DNA from 3 places in the Isoptericola sp. NPDC019571 genome. Region 3 is predicted to be linked to each of the others. Evidence: predicted binding sites of a transcription regulator. Region 3 holds the regulator's gene; each other region holds the start of a gene.
The links. The regulator LexA, encoded in region 3, represses DNA repair genes until DNA is damaged. The targets are predictions, from matches to a motif close to TCGAACANNTGTTCGA.
Positions count from the first base shown of each region.

Region 1: ACH443_RS00025 (DUF222 domain-containing protein) is a predicted target of LexA. The motif match lies at 1,889-1,904, and genes of this name have one in related genera.
Region 2: ACH443_RS05990 (DUF222 domain-containing protein) is a predicted target of LexA. The motif match lies at 1,745-1,760, and genes of this name have one in related genera.

Region 1 covers NZ_JBIRXZ010000001.1:3,072-9,701, forward strand. The annotation lists gene ACH443_RS00015 (MOSC domain-containing protein) at 1-551, shown strand, start outside; gene ACH443_RS00020 (hypothetical protein) at 505-1,671, opposite strand; gene ACH443_RS00025 (DUF222 domain-containing protein) at 2,032-3,651, shown strand; gene ACH443_RS00030 (response regulator) at 3,703-4,365, opposite strand; gene ACH443_RS00035 (sensor histidine kinase) at 4,385-5,665, opposite strand; gene ACH443_RS00040 (type II CAAX prenyl endopeptidase Rce1 family protein) at 5,835-6,630, shown strand, end outside.
Region 2 covers NZ_JBIRXZ010000003.1:44,981-51,610, forward strand. The annotation lists gene ACH443_RS05990 (DUF222 domain-containing protein) at 1-1,725, opposite strand, end outside; gene ACH443_RS05995 (GNAT family N-acetyltransferase) at 1,866-2,369, shown strand; gene ACH443_RS06000 (3-isopropylmalate dehydrogenase) at 2,566-3,609, shown strand; gene ACH443_RS06005 (branched-chain amino acid aminotransferase) at 3,828-5,000, shown strand; gene ACH443_RS06010 (winged helix DNA-binding domain-containing protein) at 5,025-6,203, shown strand; gene ACH443_RS06015 (hypothetical protein) at 6,154-6,630, opposite strand, start outside.
Region 3 covers NZ_JBIRXZ010000002.1:438,902-445,531, forward strand. The annotation lists gene ACH443_RS05345 (ATP-dependent DNA helicase) at 1-118, shown strand, start outside; gene ACH443_RS05350 (L-lactate dehydrogenase) at 128-1,087, shown strand; gene lexA (transcriptional repressor LexA) at 1,113-1,943, opposite strand; gene ACH443_RS05360 (LysM peptidoglycan-binding domain-containing protein) at 2,190-2,528, shown strand; gene nrdR (transcriptional regulator NrdR) at 2,641-3,126, shown strand; gene ACH443_RS05370 (DUF5302 domain-containing protein) at 3,259-3,438, shown strand; gene serA (phosphoglycerate dehydrogenase) at 3,528-4,766, opposite strand; gene ACH443_RS05380 (HelD family protein) at 4,861-6,630, opposite strand, start outside.

The DNA of each region.
Region 1 (6,630 bases), on a different contig from region 3:
CGTACGGGCTGTACGCGGACGTGCAGGCGGACCGCGCCAACCACGGCGGCCTGGACCAGGCGGTGTACGCGTACGCGCAGGAGGACGCCGAGTGGTGGGGCGCCGAGCTGGGGTACGACGTCACGCCGGGGCTGTTCGGGGAGAACCTGCGCACCCGCGGGCTCGAGGTGAGCCGTGCCGTCGTCGGCGAGCAGTGGCGGGTGGGCACGGCGCTCCTCGAGGTGACGCAGCCCCGCGTGCCCTGCCAGACGTTCGCCCGCCGCCTCGACTCGCCGCCGCGCTGGGTGCGCCGGTTCACGCAGGCGAACCGGACCGGCGCGTACCTGCGGGTCGTCGAGAACGGCGACCTCGCCGCGGGCGACGCCGTCGAGGTGGTGCACCGCCCCGCGCACGGCGTGACGCTCGCGGACTGGTTCGGCGCGTACAACCGTCTCGACGGCGCGCCCGTGCTCGCCGACGTCGCGAAGGCCCTGGTCGTGGCCCACGACGGCGGCGAGCTGCGCCTCAGCGACGAGCTGCGGGAGCGGGCGCAGCAGGCCCTGGATCGCTGACCGGCCCGACGCCGTACCGGTGCCCGGCGTAGCCCCAGACGGCGAGGGCGAGGGCGGGGCCCCAGAACCAGGCGGGGAAGTACAGGGCCCCGGCCCAGCCCATCAGGACGAGCATGGGGACGGCGGCGCCGCAGAGCATGACGGCGACGATCCCGCCGGGCACGATGGCGGCGGCCGGCGGCACCGGACGCCCGGCGCGAGGGCCGAACCAGCGCGGCAGGCGCTCGCCCCACGGGAGGATCAGGCCGAGCGTGAGGATGATGCCCATCCAGGCCCCGGACGAGAGCGACAGCCCCTGGATGCGGACGGCGAGGGGCAGGGTCTCGCCGGTGGCGAGCTGCGGCCACGGGGTCAGCCAGGTGAGCCGGACGAGGGCGTACGGCAACGGACCGAGCGCCGCGACGACCGTGAACAGGGTGCGGTGCCGCGTCACCCAGACCGTGGCCCGGCGCAGGGACCCGCGCCGCCAGGCGGCCACGAGGGCCAGCCCGGCCCAGGCCGACGCCGCCGCGAGCGGCAGCAGCACGGCGAGCAGGCCCCAGCGCTCCCGGGCGAGGCCGGCTGTGACGGCGCCGATCCACGTGCCGAACGCGTCGTGGACGAGGACGACGCCGACGACGGCGGCTGCGGCCGCGAGCAGCACGGGGATACGCCAGACGGGACGGGTGCGGAACACCTGCACCCCCGCCCAGGCGGCGAGGACCGGGACGGACAGGGCGACGAGGTAGCCGGCGACGCTGAGCGTCCCGGACCCCTGCGCGAGGAGCCCGAACACGAGCACCTGGACGACGGCGACCGGCGCGACGGCCCGGCTCGGCTGCTGTCGGGTCGCGAGCACGACGGCGGCCGTGGCGGTGCCGAACAGCGCGACCGCGAGCAGCAGCCAGGTGAGCGGCACCCCGGGCGCGAGCGCGTGCCCCAGCGTGTTGTCCGCCTCGCGGAACGGGTCGACGTCCGGCCGCGTGGCGAAGAACCCGAGCAGGGCCGCCGTCGCGGCGGACGTGACGAGCGCCGCGCCGGCGAACCGACGGTCCGGCGGCGGTGCCTGGGGGTTGCTGGTGTCGTCGCCGGCGTCGGGGCCGCGCCGGGGGAGTTCTCTGGGGACGGATGTGCTGGTCATCGTGCTGCCTCCGGTCGGGTGGGTGGGTGTGCTCCCACGCTCGCGCTGCCGCGCCGCGGGGGCTTCCCCCGTGCGGGGGAGCGACGTCCCCCGCGCACGGGAAGCTGTGCGGCCGACGTCGTCAAACCGCACCGACCACCCGATCGAAGGAGCCTGCGAGCCGGGTCCTCAGCCGATCCGCGCCTGCCCTTGTGGGGGTGGTCGCGAACCGCTACTCTCGAACACATGTTCGAAGACGACGGAGCGAGAGTCGCGCCGCCCGCGGCCGTGCACCGTCGTCCTCGGGCGCTCGGTTCCGGTGCGGCCTGTGCCCCGGTCGCGCCGGAACCGCCCTCGTCGCGCGCACCGCACGTCACGGCGGTGCGCGCGACGGTCCTCGAAAAGGCACTGGCCGGGCTGCTCCGGGACGACGGCGCCGACCGTGCGCCCGGCGAGCCTCGTGACGTCGTCGGCCGCCGGGTCACCGACCTCCGCTGGTCGCCCGATCGTGCGGTGCTCGACGGGAGGGTCCTTGTCGGCAGGGAGCTCGTCGGCGGAGCGGCCGGCCCCGACGACGGGCGCCCGCTGCTCGCCGTGCTGGACGACGCGGCCGCGGGCCCGGGCCTCGCCGGCACGCTGGCGGCGCTGGACGAGGCAGAGCTGGACGACTTCACGATCCTCGAGGTGCTGGCCGCCTGGGAGCGGGTCGCGGCGTGGGCGCAGGCGGGATCGGCGCGCGTCCTGGCCGAGATGCTGGAGCGCACGCGCGGGTCGTCGCGGCACGAGTTCGTGGCGGACGCCGTCGCGGCACGGCTCGGGCTGACCCGACGCGCCGCGGCGCAGCTCGTCACGGTGGCGCACGGGACCGCCCGCCTGCCCGAGGTGGCGGACGCCCTCGCGGCGGGCGTCGTCGACCGTCCCAAGGCGGAGGCCCTGATCGACGCGGGCCGGCTGCCCGACGACCTCCGTCGCGAGGTCGTCGCCGGCGTGCTGCCCGATGCCGAGCACCTCACGGCGCCGCAGATCCGCGCACGCATGCGCCGGGCGGAGATCGAGGCGGACCCGGACGGCACCGAGGAGCGGCACCGCGCCGCGCGCGCCGAGCGCTTCGTCCGGCTCGAGCCGGTCGACGACGCGATGGCCTACCTCACCGCCTACCTGCCCGCGGACGACGCCGCCCGCGCGTTCGCCGCCATCGACGACGCCGGGCTCGCGATGCGCCGTGCGCCGGGGGAGACGCGACGGCTCGACGAGTGCCGCGCCGACGCCCTCACCGCGCTCGTCACCGGCAGCCTCGCCACCGGCGGGCTCGCGCCCCGAGAGGACACGACCGGGCCGGCCGTCACCGGAGGGCGGCCTGCCGTCGGAGGCTCGGCGACGCGCGGTGACGTGAGCGTGCCCCCGTCCCCGCGGCACCCGCACCCGCGGGCGGGCATCCGGGTCACGGTGGCGGCGTCGACCCTGCTCGGCTCGGACGACCTGCCGGCGATCCTCGCGGGGCACGGGCCGATCCCGGCGGCGATGGCGCGGGCGCTCGCGTCCGACCCGGACGCCGTCTGGCAGCGCCTGTTCACCGACCCGGCGAGCGGCGTGCTGACGGACCTGTCGTCCCGCTCCTACCGCCCGAGCGCGGCCCTGCGCGCAGCCGTCGTCGCGCGGGACGTCACGTGCACGTTCCCCGGCTGCCGGGTGCCTGCCGCGACGTCCGACCTCGACCATGTCGACCCCTACGACCCCGCGTCGGACGACCCGCAGACCCACGGCGGCAACCTGCACGCGCTGTGCCGCACCCACCACCGCGCCAAGACCGTCGGCGGTTGGCGGGCGGAGCGGGACCCCGCGTCCGGCACGACCCGCTGGACGTCGCCGACGGGGCACCGGTTCGACCGGCCGCCCATGGTCCACGGGCTACCGGACCAGATCCCGCCAGACCAGATCCCACCGGTCGGAAGGCACGACGTGGTCCAGAGCACTGACGAGGGCCCGTGGCCGCCGTTCTGAGCCGGCCGCGATCCGCCGGGCAGGCCCACGGCGCTGCGTCATGTCGCGGCGCTACCCCGTCCCCCCGAGTTCCACGAGGCCCGACTCGTAGGCCATGACCACTGCCTGCGTCCGGTTGGTCGCAGGGAGCTTGGTCAGCACGTTCCCCACGTGGGTCTTCACGGTCTCCACGGTCACGTACAACCGAGCACCGATGTCCTGGTTGGAGAGCCCGGCGGCCATGAGTCGCAGCACGTCCAGCTCCCTGGCTGTGAGCGCCCGCTCCGGGCCTGTCCTTGCGGCGGTGGGACGCGCTCGCGCCAGCCGTCGGACCGCTTCGGGGAACAGCAGGCTGTCCCCGGAGACCACGAGCCGCAAGGCTGCCGCGATCCGCTCGGAGGGCGCCCGCTTCAGCAGGAACCCGTCCGCGCCCGCGGCCAGTGCGTCGTAGACGTACTGGTCGTTCTCGAAGGTCGTCACCACGACGACCCTGGGCGGCGCCGGCGCCTCCTGGTGCAGTGCCGCGTCGCGCACCACGGCATCACGGAGCGCGACCGTCGCCGCGATCCCGTCCATCACCGGCATGCGCACGTCCATCAGGACCACGTCCGGGCGGAGCTCCAGCACCAACGGCACGACCTCCGCGCCGTCCGCGCCTTCCCCCACCACCTCGATGTCGGGCTCCAACGACAACAGGGCCCGCAACCCTCTCCGGGTGAGCTCCTCGTCGTCCACGATGAGTACGCGCACGCCCTCACCCCCGCCCGGTCGGCAGGGGCAGGCGGGCCGAGAGGAGCCAGGCCGGCCCGTCCGGTCCGTCGGTCGCGCCGAAGGTCACCGTTCCGCGCAGCGTGCGCACCCTCTCTGTCACGCCGGCCAACCCGTGCCCGCCACCGGGCCGCACGTCCTCCGGCGGCCCGGGCTCGGAGCGTCCGGGCCGGCTGGCCGGCACCGGCATCGGGTTCGCCACCTCGATCTCCAGCTGCCCGCCCGGCACGGCGGCCGTCACCCGCACCGTCACGCGGACCGGCGTCCGTCGCGCATGCCGCATCGCGTTCGTCAGCCCTTCTTGGACGATCCGGTACGCCTCTTTCGAGATCGTCGCCGGGACCGACGTCGCGTCGGGCCCGAGCTCGGCGTGCACGGCAGCCCCGGTCCGCCGCACGTGGTCGAGGAGCTCCGGGAGGTCGGCGAGCGTCTTCGGGGACCGACGCGGAGAGGTGGATCCGTCGCGCAGCAGCCCGAGCGCGTAGTCGAGGTCCTCCAACGCCACCCGCGAGGTCTGCTCGATGCTCGCCATCGCCGCCTTCGCCACGTCCGGCTCGAGGTCCACCATGCGACCGGCCACGGCCGCCTGGATCGTCGACGCCGTCAGGGTGTGCCCGATCGAGTCGTGCAGCTCCCGCGCCAGACGGTTGCGGTCGGCGAGCACCGCAGCGCGCTCCTCGGCCGCCGCGACGAGGTCGTCCTGTCCCGGGCCGAGGAGCCGCGGCGCGCATGCCCGGAGAGCCGCACCGAGGGCGGCGGTCGCGGCGGCACCGAGGACGCCGCAGCACAGCGCGAGCACGACCGTCCACGCGCCGGCAGGCCCCGCCGGGACGGTCACCTGTCCGCGCAGGAGCGCCATGCTCCCACCCCCGTCGAGCCACACGAGGAGGGGAGTCGCGGCGGTGAGGACCAGCAGAGAGCACACGCCGCCGGCGAAGCAGGCGGCGACGGCGTGCACGAGAGCCCACACACCGGTCCCCACCTGCCGACCGCGGGTGCGCCGCACCACGCCCAGGCTCGTGCCAAGCAGCCGGTCGGTCAGGCGGACGTAGCCCTCGTGCGCGACCGGGGCCAGTCCGACGGCGACCAGCAGGGCCGCCCAGACGACCGCGAAGACGAGGAGACGTCCGGTCGGAGGCAGCGGGACGGCGAGCGCTGCGACGAGCGCGAACGGTGTCGGTAGCACGGCGAGGGCGAGGCCGCCGAAGGTGTAGCCCGCGGAGCGGAGCGCGGCAGGCCCGAAGAGGCGGTGGGTCAGGGTCGGCACGCGCCAAGTCTCGCCGTCGACGACCGGGTGCACCTCCCCCAGGAGAGGGAGGTGCGGCCCCCCACCTTCGGGCGACGGACACCTCGCCCCCGCTCGGGATTCCCGGGGTGCCTCTCGAGGCGACGATCGATCACGTCAACCTCCTCGTCAGATCGGACCGAGCTTCCCCATGCCCTCGCCCCCTCGTGCTTCCTCCCGGACCCGCGGACTCGCCTGGTTCCTGCTGCTCGCCTTCGTCCCTGCCTGGGGATACGTGCTCGTCGCACGGCTCGTCCTGGGCTGGTCCGTGGTGGACCCGCTGGTCCAGCTCCCGTTCGCCTTCGCCCCGGCCGTGGCGGCCGTCGTCGTGCGGCGCTGGGTGACACGTGAGGGCTTCGCCGACGCAGGTCTCCGGCCGCGCTGGCGCACGGCCTGGCCGCACTACCTGATCGCCTGGTGGGGGCCGCTCGCGCTCACCGCCGGGACCCTGGTGACCGCCGCGATGCTCGGCCTCTGGGCGCCGTCGTCGAGCATGGCCGACGGGAGCGGCGCTCCCTGGTGGGTGACGGTCGTGGGCCTTCAGGTGCTCGTCCTCGTCCTCACCCCGCTGTACTGCGGCGAGGAGTTCGGCTGGACCTCGTACCTGCGGCTGCGGCTGGCGCCGCACCGGCCCTGGGTGTCCACCCTCGCGACCGGTCTGATCTGGGCGGTGTGGCACTACCCGCTGGCATTCCTGGGGTACGTCGAGTTCTCGCACGTCCTCCTGGGTCTGGCGGTGTGGACGGCGTCCTTCGTGCTGCAGGAGATCCTGCTGACCTGGCTGCGCCTGCGTTCGGGGACGGTCTGGACGTCGAGCCTCGCCCATGCGGGCAACAACATGGTGCTGTCCTTGCTGACCGCGACGACCCTGTCCGCGGACGAGGGAGGCCCGCTGGACGGCATCGCGGTGACAGCGTTGACCCTGGTCCCGATGGGCGTCGCCTGCG
Region 2 (6,630 bases), on a different contig from region 3:
TTGGTGGTCGTGCGGCATGTCGCGCGCCATGTCGACCGGGTCATCGAGGCCCTGACCGAGTGGTTCATGCCCGCGCGGCGGGTGCCGGTGCCTGGTGGTCTCGACGAGTTCGGCTCGGGTCTCGTATCGCCGCCCGGTGGGGGAAGTCCATTCGAGAGTCCCGCCCCAGCCGGTGGTCTGTCGCTGCGTGACCTGCCACGCGGTCTGGTGCTTCATCGTGTGGTGTCGACGGCACAGCGCGGCCAGGTTGGTGGCGGTGGTGGCGCCGCCGCCGGCCCATGCCTGGGTGTGGTCGAGGTCGGACTGGGTCGCGGGGTGGGTGCAGCCGGGGAACCGGCAGGTGGTGTCGCGTGCGCGGACCAGGGCCTTGAGGTCGGCGGGGACGGCGTAGGCGGTGCGCCCGACGGACAGGACGGTGCCGGTCTCTGGGTCGGTGAGGACGCGTCGGAGCGAGGGCGCCAGGGCGGTGAGCCGACGGGCCGTGTCCGGGTCGATAGGGACGTGGCCGTTCATGGTGGCGGGGGCGTCGGTGAGGCCGAGCAGGGTCAGGACCGGGACGGTGACGGTGAGCTGGGGGCGGATCGAGCGGGCCAGGGTCGCCAGTGTGGACCGCGTGTGCAGCAGCGCGGTGACGGGCTCGACGCCGAGTGCCTCGTCCGGGTCGTGCGTCTCGTCCCTCTCGTCGCCAGGATCCGTGCTCGTGGGCACGCTGTGATCGAGGGTGCCGTCGTCCAGAAGGAGGGCGGCGAGGGCGTCGGCGCGGGCTTGGGCGAGGGTGCGTCGTTCGCCGCTGCTCACGACGCTGCCGCTGCGGCTGCCGTTGCTCCCGCTGCTGGTGGCGAGGTGCCCGGCGGTGCGAGTGAGGCGGTCGTAGGCGGCGTGGGCCAAGGGTGCGGGCAGGTGGGCGGTGAGCCAGGCCATGCCGTCGTGGCCGTCGTCGAGCCAGACGGCGCGGTGCTGGGTGGCTTCGGCGTGGCGGACATCGGCGGGAGTGGGGTGGGCCGTCTCGCGGGCTCGGCGTGCGCGGCGTCCGGTCTGCGTGGGTGTGCACGTGACAAGGCCGGTGTCGCGGTCGAGGATCGTGGCCAGGACGGACCGTTCCACGGCTGCGGATTCCTCGGGGCTCAGGTCGGTGAGGTGCGTGGTGATGGCGGTGGCGTGCCCCCACGACAGCCGGCCCTCGTGCAGGGCGGCCAGGGTCGCGGGAGCCTTGCTGCTCAGGGTGACGGCGTGGTCGGTGAGGGTGCCCGCGGTGTGCTCCCCGATCCGGAGTGCGGTGGCGATCTCGGCGGTCAGGGCGCGGTGGGCGAGCTCGAGCCGGCGGGCCGAGGGGGCGCGCCTGGCGGTGGGGTCGTCGTGGTCAAGCAGGTCGGTCTCCAGCGCCTCGGCCAGGCCGGCGGCCCGTGCGAGCAGGACGGCACGCTCGGCGTGCAGCGCTGCGACCTGGGTGTCGTTGGCGGCGAGCGCGTCCAGCACGCGGTCGAGGTGTGCCAGCGTCGGTCGCCCTGTCAGCGGCGGGCGGTCAGTCGACGACTGCGGGGGCTCGGTCTCGTGCCGGTCGGTGTCGTGCCGTCGTGACTCCTCCGCGAGCAGCTCGCCGATCGACGGGGTCCACGACCGTGGCATCGCGGCGAGCCGGTCCGCCGCCACGCGCAGGCCAGCGCTCGCGCCGACGCGCACGCCGGAAAGGGTGCTGGTCGCGGGGGCGGGGAGCGTCGTCGTCATGCCCCGACCCTACCGACCTTCGAACACCTGTTCTAGGCCTCGCCCGCACCTGTGGACGATCAGCGTCGCCGACACGAGAGCGGCGAGGAGGTGTCGCCATGTCGGCGCGATCGTGCCGGCCGGAACGGCAGGATGGGGCGATGCCCGCCGTGCCGCCGACGTCGTTCGCCATCCGACCTGCCGTCGCCGACGACGCGCCCGGGTGCGCGTTCGTGCACCACACCTCATGGGTGGAGACGTACTCCGCGCTGCTCCCGGCGGCGCACTGGGAGTCCGACACCCTCGAGCGGCGCACGGCCACCTGGCGGCTTTGGCTCGCCGGCGAGCTGACCGTCACCGTGGCGGAGGAGTGCGGCCGGGTCGTCGGGGTCGCGTTCGCGAGCGCCGGGCGGCGGATCGGAGATCATCCGCCGGTCCGGGACCGGGAGCTCTGGCTGCTCTACGTGCTGGCCGCGCACCACGGGACCGGCGTCGGCCAGGCGCTGCTCGACGCCGTGCTGCCGCCCGGGACGCCCGCGCAGCTCTGGGTCGTCGAGGACAATCCGCGGGCGCGGCGCTTCTACGGTCGCAACGGGTTCCGTCCTGACGGCGCGCGCGACGTCGACGCGTGGTCGGGGCTCGCGGACGTCCGCTGCGTGCGCTGACGGGCCGACGCACCCCGCGCCCACGTTCGGCCACGCGTCCGCCGTGCCCTCCCGTGACGTGGCGTCGGCCTTGTGGGAGGTCGCCCGGTCGCCCAGTGCGCGCGCGGCCGTGCTCTGCCCCCGAGACCATCGGCCGGCACGTCCGAGGAATGAGATCTGTGTCCGCATCATGACCCGAGGGGCATAGGCTCGGCCCATGACGCGGAGCATCGACCTGGCAGTGGTGGCCGGCGACGGCATCGGCACGGAAGTCGTGGAGCAGGGCCTGGCGGTCCTCGAGGCGGCCGTGGCCGGCTCGGACGTGAAGATCTCCACCACCGAGTTCGACCTGGGCGCGCGCCGCTGGCACGCGACCGGCGAGACGCTCACGGACGCCGACCTCGAGGCCATCAAGCAGCACGACGCGATCCTGCTGGGCGCCATCGGCGACCCGAGCGTGCCGTCGGGCGTGCTCGAGCGCGGCCTGCTGCTCAAGCTCCGCTTCTCGCTGGACCACTACGTGAACCTGCGCCCCGGCAAGCTGTACCCCGGGGTCACCAGCCCGCTGGCCAACCCCGGCGACGTCGACTTCGTCGTCGTGCGCGAGGGCACCGAGGGTCCGTACGTGGGCAACGGCGGAGCGCTGCGCGTCGGCACCCCCCACGAGATCGCGACCGAGGTGTCGGTCAACACCGCGTTCGGCGTGGAGCGCGTCGTGCGCGACGCCTTCGCCCGTGCTCAGGCACGCCCGCGCAAGCACCTCACGCTGGTGCACAAGCACAACGTGCTGGTGCACGCCGGCCACCTGTGGCGCCGTACCGTCGAGGCCGTCAACGCCGACTTCCCCGACGTCACCACGGACTACCTGCACGTGGACGCCGCCACGATCTTCCTCACGACGAACCCGTCGCGGTTCGACGTGATCGTCACCGACAACCTGTTCGGCGACATCCTCACGGACCAGGCCGCCGCCATCACCGGCGGTATCGGCCTCGCCGCGTCGGCGAACATCAACCCCGACCGCACCGCGCCGTCCATGTTCGAGCCGGTGCACGGCTCGGCCCCGGACATCGCGGGCCAGGGCAAGGCCGACCCGACCGCCACGGTCCTGTCGGTCTCGCTGCTGCTCGACCACCTCGGCCTCGCCGAGGAGAGCAAGCGCGTGGAGGCGGCCGTCGCGGCCGACCTCGTCGAGCGCGGCGACCGAGTACGCACGACGGCCGAGGTCGGGCGCGACCTCGCCGCACGCGTCAACGGCTGACGACAGCCCCACCGTCGTCATCCGGACGGCGCGGCGCCACCCGCGCCGCGCCGTCGGACGTGTCGTCCGAGCCACCGCCCGCCCCGGCCGTCATCCCCTGTCGACCACCCGACATCCACTTCTGTCCGGGTGGCCGCTGTGGTCGGAGCGACGCCGGTGCCCACGAGGTGCACGGTCGTGGAAAACTACAGGGGTCACCCGGTGAAAGGCCCCCGATCATGACCACTTCCAGCACCTCTCCGTCCGCCGCGAGCGCTACGCCGAGCACCGGCGGGTCGGGCATCCTCCCGGCCGAGCTCGAGGACCTCGTCGCCCTGTTCGACGTGCGCGCCACGGACTCACCCACCCCGGACGCCGAGCGCGAGGCCGCTCTGCGGTCCCCGAAGTTCGGCACCGTGTTCACGGACCACATGGCGCGCGTCAGCTGGCGTCAGGGTGACGGGTGGCTCGACCGTCGCGTCGAGAAGTACGGGCCGCTGCAGATCGACCCCGCGACCGCCGTCCTGCACTACGCGCAGGAGATCTTCGAGGGGATGAAGGCGTACCGGCACGCGGACGGCTCCGTCTGGACGTTCCGTCCCGACGCCAACGCGGCCCGGTTCGCGCGCTCGGCGCACCGCATGGCGCTGCCCGCGTTGTCGGTGGACGACTTCATCGGCTCGATCGCGGCGCTGGTGCGCACCGACATCGACTGGGTGCCGTCCGGTGAGGACTTCAGCCTCTACCTGCGGCCCTTCACGTTCGCGTCGGAGGCGTTCCTCGGGGTGCGTCCCACGAACGAGGCCGAGTACCTGGTCATCGCCTCGCCCGTCGGCCCGTACTTCGCGGGCGGCGTGAAGCCGGTGTCGATCTGGATCGACGAGCACTACCACCGCTCCGGCCCCGGCGGGACGGGCGACGCGAAGTACGGCGGCAACTACGCGGCGAGCCTCCTGCCGCAGCGGCTCGCCGGGGAGAAGGGCTTCGACCAGGTCTGCTACCTCGACGCCGTGACGAACACGTCGCTCGAGGAGCTGGGCGGCATGAACGTCTTCGTCGTCATGGCCGACGGCTCGGTGCACACGCCGGAGCTCACCGGCACCTTCCTCGAGGGCGTCACGCGCTCGTCCATCCTGCAGCTCGCCGCCGACCGCGGGCACCAGGCCGTGGAGCGGCGCATCCCGCTCAACGAGGTCGTCACCGGCCTCCGGGACGGCACCGTGCGGGAGATCTTCGCCTGCGGCACGGCGGCGGTCATCACCCCCGTCGGCCGCCTCGCGGGCGACGAGTTCGACCTGCAGGTCTCGGGCGGCGAGCCCGGCGAGCTCACCATGGCGATCCGCGAGGAGCTCACCGACATCCAGTACGGTCGGGCCGCGGACCGGCACGGCTGGATGCGCCGGCTCGCCTGATCAGACAGGGAGGTCCCCCGCGCGATGCCCACCACCCCGATCACGGCGGACGCGCTCAACCGGACCACGCTCGCGCGCCAGCAGCTGCTCACCCGCTCCGACGACGACGTCCCCGCCGTCGTCGGGCGGGTGGGCGGCCTGCAGGCGCAGCACGCCGACATGCCGTACATCGCCCTGTGGGCGCGACGCTCCGGGCAGACGATCGGGGTGCTCGAGGAGGCCCTGACCGACGGCGAGGTCGTGAAGGCGACCGTCATGCGGTCCACGCTGCACGTGGTGCCCAGCGCGGACTGGCCGCTGCTCGACGCCGTCTCCGCGGAGCAGCGGCTGGCGGCGTGGCGTGCGAGCGCCCGGCGGGCGGGCGTCGACCTCGTGGGCCTCAACGCCGCCGTGCGCGCGTACTGCGCCGAGCCCCGCACGCTGGACGAGGTGGAGGCGTTCGCCGCCGACCAGTACCCCGGGGTCGACGCCGTCGCGGCGATCCCGGGCGGCGTGAGCCGCGCGTGGTGGCGGCTCGCGAGCGCGGGCGGCGGCCTCGTGCACGTGCCGCCGAGCGGGCTGTGGGGCTCCCACGTCGCGGCGCGCTACCAGGACGGCGCGCGCTGGCTCGCCGACCGCGTGCCGCACCCGCTGCCCGAGACCGCCCCGGACGAGGCGCGGGCCCGCGTCGTCGCGAAGTACCTGCGGGCCTTCGGGCCGGCGTCCGCCCGCGACGTCGCCCGAGGCGTCGGCATCCGCGGCGTCGGGGCGCTGAAGCGTGCACTCGCGCTCCTGGAGGTGCGGACGTACGCCGCGCCCGACGGCCGCGAGCTGGTCGACCTGGCCGACGCCGAGATCGTGCCCGGGGACGTGCCCGCGCCGGTGCGGCTCCTGCCGCGCTGGGACCAGCTGCTCGTGGCGCTGGACGAGCGGTCACGGATCGTCGACGCCGAGCACGCGGGGCTCGTCTACCGGCGCAACGCGGACGTGCTCCCCACCCTCTGGGTGGACGGCCGCGTGGCCGGCACGTGGACCCTGGACGTCGACGCCCGCCGTGCCACCGTGCACGTCGAGCCCTTCACCGGCGACGCCTGGGCGCACCACCGGACCGAGGTGGAGGCGGAGGCCGCCGCGCTGCTCGATCTTGCCGCGGCCGACGCCCCCGAGCGCGAGGTCACCTGGGCGGCTGAGGCCGCACGAGAGTCCGGCCGAGCACGCCGTTGAGCATCGCCGAGACGGCGACGCCCACGACGATCCACACGAGGGCGGTCACGAGCGCCGAGGCCGCGTCGCCGGGGCCCGTGAACGCGAGGGCGGCGAGGATCACGGTGACCAGCGCGACCAGCCAGCCGAAGAACATCCGCGGCCGCGGCACGACGCGCACGAGCGCCTGGAGCACCACGGCCGCGAGCAGGGCGAACAGGGCACCGGTCAGCGCCCACGCCAGCCCGGGGGCGCCGGGCACCAGGCGGGACGGGCCGAGCAGCCCGACGTCGAACGCGCTGTCGAAGACCACCGACGCCGCGAGCCCCAGGACGGCGCAGACCACGACGGTCACGGCGGCGCCGGACCAGAAGCGGCCGCGGTCCAGCTCGAGCAGCCCGCGGGACGTCGGCGCCGGCGCGTCCCAGGCGTCCGCGGGCTCCGCCGT
Region 3 (6,630 bases):
CGACCCGCGCCTCGCGACCGCCCGCTACGGGTCCTTCCTCACCCGCTCCATGCCCGACTTCTGGCCGACCACGGACGGGGAACTCGTCCGCGCTGCGCTCCGGCGCCTCGACACCTAGCGTGGGGCCGTGGACGAGACACGCAGGACGACCAAGCTCGCGATCGTCGGAGCGGGCGCGGTGGGCTCCACCCTCGCGTACGCGGCGCTGGCCCGGGGCGCGGCCCGGTCCGTCGCCCTCCTGGACGTCAACCGCGCGAAGGTCGAGGCCGAGGTGCTCGACCTCCGGCACGGGGGCATGTTCATCCCTCAGGCCGAGATCGACGGCTCGGACGACGTGGAGGTCTGCCGCGGCGCCGACATCGTCGCGGTGACGGCGGGGGCCAAGCAGAAGCCCGGACAGAGCCGCCTCGACCTGGCCGAGGCGACGGTCGGCCTCACGCGGTCCATCCTGCCGGGCCTCCTCGAGGTGGCCCCGGACGCCGTGTTCCTCATGGTCACCAACCCGGTCGACGTCGTCACCTACGCCGCGCAGGAGATCAGCGGCCTGCCCCGGGGGCGGGTGTTCGGCAGCGGGACCGTCCTCGACTCGTCGCGGCTGCGCGACGCGCTGGCCCGCCACTGCGGGGTGGCGGTCGGGAACGTGCACGCGAACATCGCGGGCGAGCACGGCGACTCGGAGATCGTGCTGTGGAGCTCCGCGACGATCGCCGGCGTGCCCCTCCTGGACTGGCGGCCGTTCCGGGGGCACCCGCCCCTGGACGAGGCTGCCCGGCGGCGCATCGCGACCGACGTCGTGGAGTCCGCCTACCGCGTCATCGCCGGCAAGGGGGCCACCAACTACGCGGTAGGCCTGGCGGCCACCCGGATCATCGAGGCGGTGCTCAACGACGAGCACCGCGTGATGAACGTGTCCTCGCGCCTGGACGACTTCTACGGCATCAGCGACGTCTGCCTGTCGGTACCGTCGCTCGTCGGCCGCCGGGGCGTGGCAGAGACGATCGACACCCCGCTGTCGGACGACGAGGTCGCCGGGCTGCGCGCGTCGGCCGAGAGCATGCGGGCCGTGCAGCAGCGCCTCGGGTTCTGACGGCCCGGGGCCGCACCGGCGGTGCTCAGAGGCTGCGGAGCACCGCCACGACCCGGCCGAGCACCTGCGCCTCGTCGCCCGGGATGGGGGAGTAGGCGGCGTTCTGCGGCAGCAGCCAGGTGTGCCCGTCGGCCTGCTTGAAGGTCTTGACCGTGGCCTCGCCGTCGATCATCGCGGCGACGACCTCGCCGTTCTCGGCGACGGGCTGGCTGCGCACGACCACCCAGTCGCCGTCGCAGATCGCGGCGTCGACCATCGAGTCGCCCGCGACCTTGAGCAGGAACAGGTCGCCGTCGCCGACGACCTGCCGCGGGAGCGGGAAGACGTCCTCGACGACCTGCTCCGCGAGGATGGGGCCTCCGGCGGCGATCCTGCCGACCAGCGGGACGTAGGACGGGGCCTGGGCCGGCTGCGCGTCGGACGCGGCGAGCGACCCTGCCACGTACCCCGGGGCGGGGTCTGCCTCGGGCGCCGACCTGTCGATGGCGGGCGCCTCGGGGTCGACGACCTCGATCGCGCGCGGCCGGTTGGGGTCGCGGCGCAGGTAGCCCTTGCGCTCGAGCGTGGTGAGCTGGTGCTTGACCGAGGACGGGCTCGCCAGGCCCACGGCCTCGCCGATCTCGCGCATGGTCGGCGGGTAGCCGCGTGCCTCGACGGAGCTGCGGATGGTCTCGAGCACGCGCCGCTGGCGGGGCGTGAGGCGGTCGGACGACGGCGAGAGCTCGCTCACCGACGCCAGCGCGGTCGTCGAGGCGCCGGCCGTCGTCGTGGCCGCGCCGTCGAGGGTCTCGTCCTGGGCAGCCCATGGCGTCGCCGTCGTCGTGGACGCCGGGGCCTGGTCCCGTCCGCTGGTCATCGCGTTCTCCGTCCTGCAGGGCGCGGCCCGTGGGCGGGCCGATGAAATCCGACAAACCTTCCATCGCGCTGTCGGCCACTCTAAGCCAGTTCCGGCCCGACATCAAACATCTGTTCGATCGGGCCTCGACCGTGTCGCCGGGACGTGGTACACCTAGTACAGCAGTTCGACGTACAGGTGTTCGACGAACAGACGTTCGACGAAGCGGCCGCCTCGGGCGGCACCGCGTGGACCGGAGGCAGGACGATGCAGAACGCACTCAGCACCAGCGACGCGCACGGTTTCCTCGGGCTCGGAGGGCTCCGGCTCACCCGCAGGGGCCGGGTGGTGGTCGCGGCCCTCGTGCTCCTCGTGCTCGTGGGAGCGGGCCTGTTCGGCCAGCGCGCCGTCGCCGAGTCGCCGGGCACGGGCGTCGAGGTCCGGCTCCAGACGGTGGCGCCCGGCGACACCCTCTGGCAGTACGCGCAGCAGGTGCGTGACACGGGCGAGGACCTGCGCGACGTGGTCGCCGAGCTCCGCGACCTCAACGGGCTGACGTCGGCGGAGCTCCAGACCGGGCAGGTCGTGGTGCTCCCGCTGGACTGACCACGAGGATCGGCCCCCGCCGCGGGGGATCCTGCTTGCGCGGACGGTCGCCCGCCGCTTACCTTGTCGGGCAGCCGGGCGCCGGTCCGGAGCCGAGCGCAGGAGACCAGCGATGCACTGCCCGTTCTGCCGCCACGCGGACTCGCGAGTCGTCGACTCGCGCACCTCCGACGACGGCTCGTCCATCCGTCGCCGGCGTCAGTGCCCCGCGTGCCAGCGCCGGTTCACCACGATCGAGACGGCCAGCCTGTCGGTGGCCAAGCGCTCCGGGGTGACCGAGCCGTTCAGCCGGGACAAGGTGGTAGCGGGTGTGCGCAAGGCCTGCCAGGGCCGGCCGGTGAGCGCCGACGACCTCGCCGTCCTCGCGCAAAAGGTCGAGGAGACCCTGCGCGCCTCCGGCCGGCCGGAGATCGAGGCGAACGAGGTCGGCCTGGCGATCCTCGGGCCGCTGCGCGAGCTGGACGAGGTCGCCTATCTGCGCTTCGCCAGCGTCTACCAGTCGTTCGAGTCCCTCGAGGACTTCGAGTCGGCGATCACCTCGCTGCGGGCGGAGCGGGACGAGCGCGCCACCGCCGGGAGCGGAAACACGACCGCCTGACGCCCGGGTCGCCCGGTCCGGGCGAAATGCCCTGGCGCCGGGTGACGGCCCGGGGCATGCTGGACGGCACCAGGTGCTGCGTGGCCCCGCCGCGCGAGCACACCCACCCCGACGGACGACGAGGTGACCGCGATGACGGACGACTCCAGGGCGAAGCCCTCCGAGGACACGAAGGCGCGCTTCCGGGAGGCGCTGGAGAAGAAGAACGCCGCCAGCCACCCGACCGCCGGCAAGGACGGCAACACCGGCCAGGTGCACGGCTCGGAGACGACCGGGCCCGTGCAGAAGATGTTCCGCCGCAAGTCGGGCTGAGCACCGACCGACGCGCGAAGGGCGGCCCCGGGGAACCGGGGCCGCCCTTCGCGCGTGCGGCGCGGGCGCCGTGCGGTGCCGGGTGGGTGTCAGCCGGCGGCGGGCCCCGGCGGGAACTCGGGCCGCTCGAACGCGTCGCGGATGCGGAGGCGGATCGTCGAGTCCATGGCCTGCAGCTTGGCCGACGCGCCGCGCTGGGTGACGTCCGAGATGTCGGTCACCACATAGCCGATCTCGCCGCGCGTCGCGAGCATCTGCGCCTCGATGTTGGCGCCGTGGTCGGCGAAGACCTGGTTCACGCGGGCGAGGACGCCGGGCACGTTGCGGTGCAGCAGCATGATGCGGCCGACGCCCGTGTGCGCGAGCTGGAGGTTCGGGAGGTTCACGGACAGCGTCGTGGACCCGGTCGCCACGAAGTCGCGCAGCTTCTTGGACACGAACTCGCCGATCGCCTCCTGGGCCTCCTCCGTCGAGCCGCCGACGTGCGGGGTGAGGATGACGTTCGGCAGGCCGCGCAGGGGCGACGTGAAGCCGTCGCCGCGCTTCTTCGGCTCGGTCGGGAAGACGTCGACGGCCGCGCCGCCGAGGTGCCCGGAGAGGATGTGCTCCCGCAGCGCCTCGACGTCCACGACGAAGCCGCGCGACAGGTTGAGGAAGATCGCGCCGGGCTTCATGCCGGCGAACAGGTCCGCCCCGAAGAGGCCGGCGTTGCCCGCCCGCCCGTCCACGTGGATCGTCACGGCGTCGGCCTCGGCGAGCAGCTCCTCGATGGTCTCGACGCGGTGCGCGTTGCCGAGGGCGAGCTTCTCGGCGGTGTCGTAGAAGACCACCCGCATGCCGAGGTTCTCGGCGAGCACCGACAGCTGGGAGCCGATGTTCCCGTAGCCGATGATGCCCAGTGTGCGGCCCCGCACCTCGTGCGAGCCCTCCGCCGTCTTGTCCCAGACACCGTCGTGCAGCGCCTTGTCGCGCACCGTGAGGCGGCGCGTCAGGGCGATGATCTCCGAGATCGCGAGCTCGACGACGGAGCGCGTGTTCGAGTAGGGCGCGTTGAACACGGCCACGCCGTGGGCCGCGGCGGCCTCGAGGTCGATCTGGTTGGTGCCGATGGAGAAGGTGCCGACGGCCTGCAGGCCGGGGACGCTCTCCAGGACCTTGCGGGTGACGGTGGTCTTGGACCGGATGCCGAGGATCTGGAAGTCCGCGAGGGACTCGATCAGCTCGGACTCGTCGAGCGCGCCGGGGCGCGTGACGACCTCGATGCCCGCATCACGAAGATTCTGGGCAGCGACGGGGTGGACGTTCTCGAGAAGGAGGGCTCGCAGCACGAGGCCATGGTGCGCCGTGCGGGCCCGCGCCGACAAACGCGTCTCACCGTTGCGGTGCCATGTCCGGTGGCGATGTCCGGTGCCACCTCCTGCGTCACGCCGCGACGAGCTCCACGATGCCGGCGGGGAGGGCACGCTCGTGCACGACGACGAGGCGCTGGGTGGGGCGCGTCATCGCGACGTACAGGTCCGACGCCCCGCCCGGACCCTCCGCGACGGCCGCCGGCTCGACCAGCACGACGGCGTCGAACTCCAGCCCCTTGGCCGCGCGCGGGTCGAGCACGCTCACCTGGGCGTCCTCCGGGCGCTGGGCGAGCAGGCGCGCGCCCTCGTCCGGCCCGAGGGCGTCGGGCAGGGCGGACTCGACGGCGACCCGGATCGCCTCGACCTGGTCGGCCGCGGCCACCACCGCCACCCGTCCGGCGCCGTCGGAACCGACGAACTCGCCCGCGAGGGAGACGGCGTGGTCCACGACCTCCTGGACCAGCACCGGACGCGCGGGACCCGACGGCGTGACCCGCGTGAGCTCCAGCGCGCCGTCGACCTGCCGGGCGGCGGTGAGCGGCGAGACGGGGAGCGCGGCCTCCGCGGCCATCCGCTGCGCGGCGTCCGCGACCGCGGCCGGGGTGCGGTAGGAGACCGTCAGCTCCTCCAGGCGCCAGGAGTCGCCGAGCACCGGGTCCAGCGCACGGGCCCACGACCGGGCGCCCGCGGGCGACGACGTCTGCGCGACGTCCCCGACGATCGTCATCGAGCGCGTGGGCACGCGGCGCACCAGCATCCGCCACGCCATGGGGGAGAGCTCCTGCGCCTCGTCGACGACCACGTGGCCGTACGTCCAGGTCCGGTCCTCCGCGGCGCGCTCCGCGGTCGTCAGCCGCGGCCCGGTGGACTCGAACCGGGAGGCCAGCGTCTCGGCGTCCACCAGGCCGCCGCCCGCGCCGGTGGACTCGAGCACGGACCGGGCGTACTCCAGCTCCGCGGCGCGCTCGGCGGCGCGCGCCCGGGCCTCGGCCCTGGCGATCGAGTCGTCCTCGCCGAGCAGCTCGGCGGCCTCGTCGAGCAGGGGGACGTCGGCCTCGGTCCACGGTGCGTCCGGGTCGCGCCGGAGGGCCGCTCGCTCGCTCGCGGACAGCTCGGGCGCGGCCTCCGCCAGCCGGTGCGGCTTGGCGAAGAGGTCGGCGACGAGCTTCTCGGGGCTGATCGGGAACCAGGCGAGGTTGAGGGCGACCCGCACGTCCCGGTGGGAGCGCAGGTCCTCGGTGACCATCGCGACGTCCTCGGGGGCGAGCTCGGTGTCGGCCGCGGCGCGGTACTGGTCCACGAGGCGCGCGAGCATGTCGCGCACGAAGGCGGCGCGGGCCTCGTTGTGCGGTTTGTGCGTCCGGCGCGCGCGGCCGATCGCGTCGCGCACGTCGCGGCGGCGCACGACGAGGTCGTACCCCTCGAGCCGGAAGCGGACGTCGCGCTCCGGGACGCGCTCGCGGGCGCGCACGGCGCGGCGCACGACGTCGCGCCACACCAGACGCCCCTTGATCTCGGTGGCGGCGGGGGTGTCGGCCAGGTCGGCCCGGACGCCGGGCAGCAGCTCGCCCACGGTGGTCGCGACGACGCCGGTCTCGCCGAGCGAGGGCAGCACCTGGTCGATGTACCGGAGGAAGGCGCGGCTCGGGCCCACGAGGAGGACGCCGCTGCGCTCGAGCACGCGACGGTGCGCGTACAGGAGGTACGCGGCGCGGTGCAGGGCGACGGCGGTCTTGCCCGTGCCGGGGCCGCCCTGCACGACGAGCGCGCCGGCGAGCTCGGCACGGATGATGCGGTCCTGCTCGGACTGGATCGTCGCGACGATGTCGGTCATCCGACC